DNA from 2 places in the Streptomyces sp. NPDC107765 genome. Region 1 is predicted to be linked to the other one. Evidence: riboswitches for the same ligand, from Rfam matches in the RefSeq annotation. Region 1 holds a riboswitch; the other holds the start of a gene.
The links. A riboswitch is a leader RNA that binds a small molecule or an ion and turns the genes downstream of it on or off. The one in region 1 is predicted to bind glycine.

Region 1 (3,396 bases):
TGGTCGGCCGGCGCGAAGGGGTGCAGCTGGCCGAACGCGGGCCAGGTGACCGGCTCCATCTCGGTGGTGGCGTTCAGCTTCATCGTGCAGGAGCCGAGCGGGATCATGCCGCGGTCCAGCGCGTAGTCCTTGTCCGCGAGGGTGCGCAGGTAGCGCAGCATCGCGGTCTCGGAGCGGTGCTCGTGGAAGACCGGGTGGGTGAGGTAGTCGTCGGTGCGCAGCAGCGTCTGCGGGAGCGTTTCGTCGGTGGCCGCGTCGAGCTTGTCGATGTCGGCCTGCACGCCGAAGGCGGCCCAGACCCCGGTCAGCTGGGCGCGGCCGGTGGTCTCGTCGCAGGCGATGCCGACCAGGTCCGCGTCGACCTGGCGGAGGTTGATGCCGGCCTCGCGGGCGGCGGCGACGACCTCGGCGGCCCGGCCGGGCACCCGCGCGGTCAGCGTGTCGAAGTACGCACCGTGGACCAGCTCCACACCGCCGGCCCGCAGGCCCTCGGCGAGGATCGCCGCGTAGCGGTGGGTGCGCCGGGCGATGGTGCGCAGGCCCTCGGGGCCGTGGTAGACGGCGTACATACCGGCCATGACGGCGAGCAGCACCTGTGCGGTGCAGATGTTGCTGGTGGCCTTCTCACGGCGGATGTGCTGCTCACGGGTCTGCAGCGCGAGCCGGTAGGCCCGGTGGCCGTCGGCGTCCACGGAGACGCCCACGAGGCGGCCGGGGAGGCTGCGCGCAAACTGCTCGCGCACCGCCATGAAGCCGGCGTGCGGCCCGCCGAAGCCCATCGGGACACCGAAGCGCTGGGTGGTGCCGACCGCGATGTCCGCGCCGAGCTCGCCCGGCGAGGTCAGCAGGGTCAGCGCGAGCAGGTCGGCGGCGACGGTGACGACCGCGCCGAGCTCGTGGGCGCGCTCGATCAGGGCGCGCGGGTCCCGGACGGCACCGGAGGCGCCCGGGTACTGCAGCAGGACGCCGAAGACGCCGCGCTCGGCGATCTCGGCGGGGATGCCGTCGGAGAGGTCGGCGACGACGACCTCGACGCCGGTCGGCTCGGCGCGGGTCTCGATCACGGCGATGGTCTGCGGCAGGCAGTCGGCGTCAACGAGGAAGACACCCTGCTTGACCTTGCCGACGCGGCGGGAGAGCGCCATCGCCTCGGCCGCCGCGGTGCCCTCGTCCAGCAGGGACGCGCCGGAGGTGGGCAGTCCGGTCAGGTCGGCGACCATCGTCTGGAAGTTCAGCAGCGCCTCCAGGCGGCCCTGCGAGATCTCCGGCTGGTAGGGCGTGTAGGCCGTGTACCAGGCGGGGTTCTCCATGACGTTGCGGAGGATCACCGGCGGGGTGAACGTGCCGTAGTAGCCCAGGCCGATCATGGAGGCCAGCACCTGGTTGCGGTCCGCGAGGCCGCGCAGCTCCTGGAGGACCTCGGCCTCGGTACGGGCCTGCGGCAGGCCGAGCGCCTCCGCGCTCTTGATCACGTCGGGTACGGCGGCGTCGGTGAGCTCGTCCAGCGACCCGAAACCGAGGTGCGCCAGCATCTTGGCCTGCGCCTCGTGGTCGGGGCCGATGTGCCGGTGCTCGAAGGGGGTGCCGCGCTCCAGCTCGGTCAAGGAGATGCGGTTGGTGGTCATCTGCGGGGGCCTCCTGGTCGGTACGACCTACGAGGGGCACCACGGCGCGGGTGCCCGGACGGCCTCCCCCTCTGTCATCTCAACCTGAGAGCTTCACCGGCCCGCGCACGGCGGCCCGGCTTTCACCGTCGGTGAGGAGGGGTCCCGGAGCTGTGCCTTCCGCGGCCCGCCCTGCTTTCCAGAGTGACCTCGTCCGTGCGGTACGTGTGCCTGAGAGATTCCGGGGAGGATTTGCTCCTTCGGCGCCCTCGTCGCGAACGACAAAGGACTCTCCCGCACGGGTTCTGCGGCCATTCGCCAGCCTACCAGCGCGCCACTCGAAGGATCCTTCGAGTGGCCGGGGCATGAAATGTGCCGTTTGGTAGTTGTCACAGGGCAGTTGCGACCAATTGGAGGGGCCGTGCAAACCGATATCGATCCCCGGAGCCTGATCGGCCGCAAAGCGTTCGACCGTAACGGCGCGAAGATAGGCACCATCGACGAGGTCTATCTGGACGACGCGACGGGGGAACCGGAGTGGGCGGCCGTACGCACCGGGCTCTTCAGCCGGGACGCGTTCGTCCCCCTGGAACCCAGCAAAATGGTCGGCGAGAACCTGCACATCCCGTACGACCGCAAGCTGATCAAGAACGCCCCGGACTTCGGTGTGGGCCGCCACCTCTCCCCTGAGCAGGAGCTTCAGCTCTACCACCACTACCGCCTGGATATCTCCTCCCCCGACCCCGACGCGGTGTCCCCCGGCAATTCGGGCGCCTCCGACACGGACTTCGGCACGATCGCCGGATCGGAGGACTGATCCGCCGCAGGCCCCCCGCCCACCAGCGGCAGGGGCTCCCCCGGCCGTAGCGCCGGGTCCTCGACGGCAAAGGTCCGCACCCTCCCCGGTGCGGACCACGGCGTCTCGAAGCGGACGGTCACTCTCCCCAGCCCGCTGCCCTGTACCCACCCCGCGCCGTACTCGTCGTGGACCACGTCCAGGCCCGGATGCCAGCGGCGCGGCCGCTCCTCCTCGGGCGCCTCCTCGGCCGGCTCCGCCCCGGCCCGCTCCTCCGCGGCCCGCGCCAGCTCCTCGGCCTCGCGCTCCGTCGTCAGCTGGGCGAAGAGGTCCTCCTGCGTGAAGTCGGCCAGCCCGCTGACCCCCACCCCCAGCAGCCGGACCCCGCCGGTGGTGTCCACCAGCTCCAGCAGCCGCACCGCGGCCTCCCGGATGACCGCGGGGTCGTCGGTGGGCCCGCGCAGGGTCTCGGAACGGGTCAGCGTCGAGAAGTCGTAATTGCGCACCTTGATCACCACCGTGCGCCCGGAGCGCCCTGCCGCCCGCAGCCGCTGGACGCAGCGGTCGGCCAGCCGCAGCACCTCCGTCCGCACCCGCGTCCGGTCGGTCAGGTCGACCTCGAAGGTGTCCTCGACGGAGATGGACTTGGCGTCGCGCTCGGCCACCACGGGACGGTCGTCCTGCCCCAGGGCCATCGCGTAGAGCCCGGCGCCGTGCGCCTTCCCCAGGAGCCGTACCAGCTCCGCCTCGCCGGCCTCCGCGGTCTCCACGACCGTGTGGATCCCGGCGCGGCGCAGCGTCTCGGCCGTCGCGGGCCCCACCCCGGGCAGCATGCGGACCGACATCGGGCCCAGCAGCTCCCGCTCGGTGCCGGGCGGAATGACCACCAGGCCGTCCGGCTTGGCCTGCTCGGACGCGATCTTCGCCAGCATCTTGGCGCCGGCCAGCCCCACCGAGCCGGTCAGGCCGGTCGCCGCCCGGATGTCGCGCCGCAGC
Region 2 (3,396 bases), on a different contig from region 1:
GACCGTGGCGACCTGGACACCGACGAACAGTGCGGGCGTGTCGCCTTCCACGCTGGCCAGGACACGCCGGGCAGTCAGGACAATTCCGACGCCGGAGAACTCCAGTCCGGCGGCGGCCAGGAAGTCCACCGGCTCGTCCTGCCAGTCCGGTTCGAAGAGCCGCACCCGGCCGCCGCTCGGCAGTCCGCCGGTATCCGGTTCCTGACGTCCCGAGCGGCACAATTCGGCCACCGCGGGCGGCGGCACCGGGACGCCGACCGTCCCGTCCGGATTCACCACGATCCCGATCTTCGGCGGCAGCCCGCGGGCGAACTCCACGGCCGGCGCGACGGTGAAGGACATGTGCGAGCCGACGACCCGCAGGAACTCCTGCTCGGAGCTGTAGACCGGGACGTAGGCAAGCCCGCCGATGTCGACGGTGGGCAGGTCCAGTCCGGCGGTACCCGGGCCCGCGCCCTGCGGACCGCCGCCGTTGGGCAGCGGCACCCACACCCGGCTGCGGCCCAGGACCTCGACGATCCGGCCGCCGGCGCCGGGATGCCCGACCGAGGCGGCCAGCACCTCTTCGAGTTCGTTCGCCGGCCAGGCCAGCTGCGGTATCCCCTGCTCCGGAAAGTTCATCTGCATCCACCCGTGTTCCACACCGCACTCCGCGCTTTCTGGCCCATGACCCTAGACGAGAGAAAGCGGTGGCCGCGCCCGCGGGGCGGGTGACGCTGCGGCGGGCGGCGGCGCGGGCGGAAGCGGGCGCCGGTCAGCGGAAGGTGAGGGTTTCCAGGGCGCTCGCCGCGCGGCGGTCCAGCAGCACGACCGAGGCGAATCCGCGCGGCAGCCGGGCCGCCTCCGCGCCGCCGACCAGCCCGGACACCGCCCGGCGGTGCCGGGCGAAGGCGTACCCCGACACCCCGCGGCCGCGCGCCTGCTGGCCGGCCCGGGCCACCTCCGGTGCCACGTCGAGCAGGACGAGATGCAGCCCCCGGCCGCCGCGGCCGGCCGCCCGGGCCATCCAGCGGCGCACCCACGCCAGCGTCCCGCAGTCGTGCACCACCACGCTGCGGCCGGAGCGCAGTGCCCTGCCGAGCGCCAGATAGTGCGCGGCCCGGACCAGCGGGCGGTAGAGGCCGTAGGGCAGCCGGCGCAGTCTGCCGCGTTCGAAGCGCTCGCGGACGTCCTGGGAGTCGATCCGGTGCACCTCGGCCCCGCCGCCGTCCAGCGGCGGCACGACCCGGTGCATCAGGGTGCTCTTGCCGCTGCCGGGCAGGCCGGAGACGACCACCAGGTCACCGGGCGGGAACCGCAGCTCGGCGGCGGCCCGGGCCCGGTCGTCGCCGCGCAGGTCCACCACCCGCGCCCCGCGCCCCGGCCGGACGACCGGGCGGGCCGGGCGCCGGGCCCGGGGTGCGGCGGCGCGGACCGCCACCGGCTCTTCGGGTCCGGCCCCCGATGTGGCCGCGAGTGCCGCGTCCCTGTGCACCGTGATCACCCTCCCCGTCCGGGTTGTGTCCGGGTTACGGTCCGGCCCGAGGCCGGTTCCCTACCCGCAGAGTGTCAAGAAAAGGTAATGACCATCAAGGTGATTGTCCGATCCGCCCACGTCGGGGACGGTGCGCCGACCGGGCCTCCTGTATTCGGCGATCCCGTGCAATGATGTGCGCGCCACGTGCACATCTCGGTTCACCCGTGCACCGCCAACTCCATACCGGCCGCTTGAATCCGCGCGGGAGAGTCCCCGGCCGCCACGGCGGGGCGCCGAAGGAGCAAGTCCTCCCTTGAATCTCTCAGGCCCCTATACCGCGCGGGCGAGGCAGATCTGAAAAGCGAGTCCGGCCCGGCCCACGGGGCGGCTCCACCCAAGGTGCAAACCGGGCCCGTTCGCGGGCTCCCGGTGAACCTCTCAGGTTCCGATGACAGATGGGGAGAACGTCTTGTCACCCCTGCCTGGGAGCCCAGAACCATGACTGATGCCCCCCGCCGCACGGCGCTCGATGCCACGCATCGGGCACTCGGCGCGACCATGACCGACTTCGCCGGCTGGGACATGCCACTGCGCTACGGCAGCGAGCGCGACGAACACGTCGCGGTCCGCACCCGCGCCGGCCTCTTCGACCTCTCCCACATGGGCGAGATCACCGTCACCGGCCCGCAGGCCGCCGACCTCCTCGACTTCGCCCTGGTCGGCAACATCGGCGGGGTGAAGACCGGCCGCGCCCGGTACACCATGATCTGCAACGCCGAGGGCGGCATCCTGGACGACCTGATCGTCTACCGGCTGGCCGACCAGGAGTACATGGTGGTCGCCAACGCCTCCAACGCCCAGGTCGTGCTGGACGCGCTGACCGCCCGGGGCGGCGGCTTCGACGCCGTGGTCCGCGACGACCGGGACGCCTACGCGCTGCTCGCGGTGCAGGGCCCGGAGTCCCCCGGCATCCTCAAGAAGCTGACGGACGCCGATCTGGACGGGCTGAAGTACTACGCCGGCCTGCCCGGCACGGTCGCCGGCGTCGAGGCGCTGATCGCCCGTACCGGCTACACCGGCGAGGACGGCTTCGAGCTGTTCGTCCGGCCGGCCGACGCGGTCGCCCTCTGGGAGGCGCTGACCGAGGCCGGCAAGGACGTGGGCCTGGTGCCGTGCGGGCTGTCCTGCCGGGACACCCTGCGCCTGGAGGCGGGCATGCCGCTGTACGGGCACGAGCTCACCACCGCCACCACCCCCTTCGACGCGGGCCTGGGCCGGGTCGTGAAGTTCGAGAAGACGACCAACAACGGCGACTTCGTCGGCCGCGCCGCGCTGGAGGTGGCCGCCGAACGCGCCGAGGCCGCCCCGCCGCGCAAGCTGGTCGGGCTGATCGCCCAGGGCCGCCGGGTCCCGCGCGCGGGCTACCCGGTCGTCTCCGCCGACGGGACGGTGATCGGCGAGGTCACCTCGGGCGCCCCCTCCCCCACGCTCGGCAAGCCGATCGCGATCGCCTACGTCGACGCGGACTGGGCCACACCGGGCACCGAGGGTGTCCACGTGGACATCCGTGGAAGCCATGAGCCGTACGAGGTCCTCGCGCTGCCCTTCTACAAGCGGCAGAAGTAACGGTTCGCCCCGGCGGACCGGGCGGCGGCGCGCCACCGCGCGTCTCACTGTGCAAGACGCTCCCCCGGACTTCGTCCGGTGAGGTGCCCCCATTCACGATCACACCCTCGCGTACAGGAGAATCGAGCCATGAGCAACCCCCAGCAGCTGCGCTACAGCAAGGAGCACGAGTGGCTGTCGGCCGCCGAGGAAGGCGTCTCGACGGTCGGCATCACGGAGCACGCGGCGAACGCCCTCGGCGACGTCGTCTACGTGCAGCTCCCTGAGGTCGGCTCCACGGTCACGGCGGGCGAGAGCTGCGGTGAGCTGGAGTC

Region 2: another riboswitch for glycine. It lies ahead of gcvT (glycine cleavage system aminomethyltransferase GcvT); the one in region 1 lies ahead of gcvP (aminomethyl-transferring glycine dehydrogenase).

The regions. Positions count from the first base shown of each region.
Region 1 is NZ_JBVKBL010000016.1:190,175-193,570, forward strand. Features, by position in the region: gene gcvP (aminomethyl-transferring glycine dehydrogenase) at 1-1,625, opposite strand, end outside; glycine riboswitch at 1,814-1,911, opposite strand; gene ACZ7MX_RS32210 (PRC-barrel domain-containing protein) at 2,026-2,421, shown strand; gene ACZ7MX_RS32215 (DNA polymerase IV) at 2,319-3,396, opposite strand, start outside.
Region 2 is NZ_JBVKBL010000017.1:86,115-89,510, forward strand. Features, by position in the region: gene ACZ7MX_RS32655 (enhanced serine sensitivity protein SseB) at 1-621, opposite strand, end outside; gene ACZ7MX_RS32660 (AAA family ATPase) at 755-1,480, opposite strand; glycine riboswitch at 1,709-1,804, shown strand; glycine riboswitch at 1,805-1,921, shown strand; gene gcvT (glycine cleavage system aminomethyltransferase GcvT) at 1,955-3,082, shown strand; gene gcvH (glycine cleavage system protein GcvH) at 3,212-3,396, shown strand, end outside.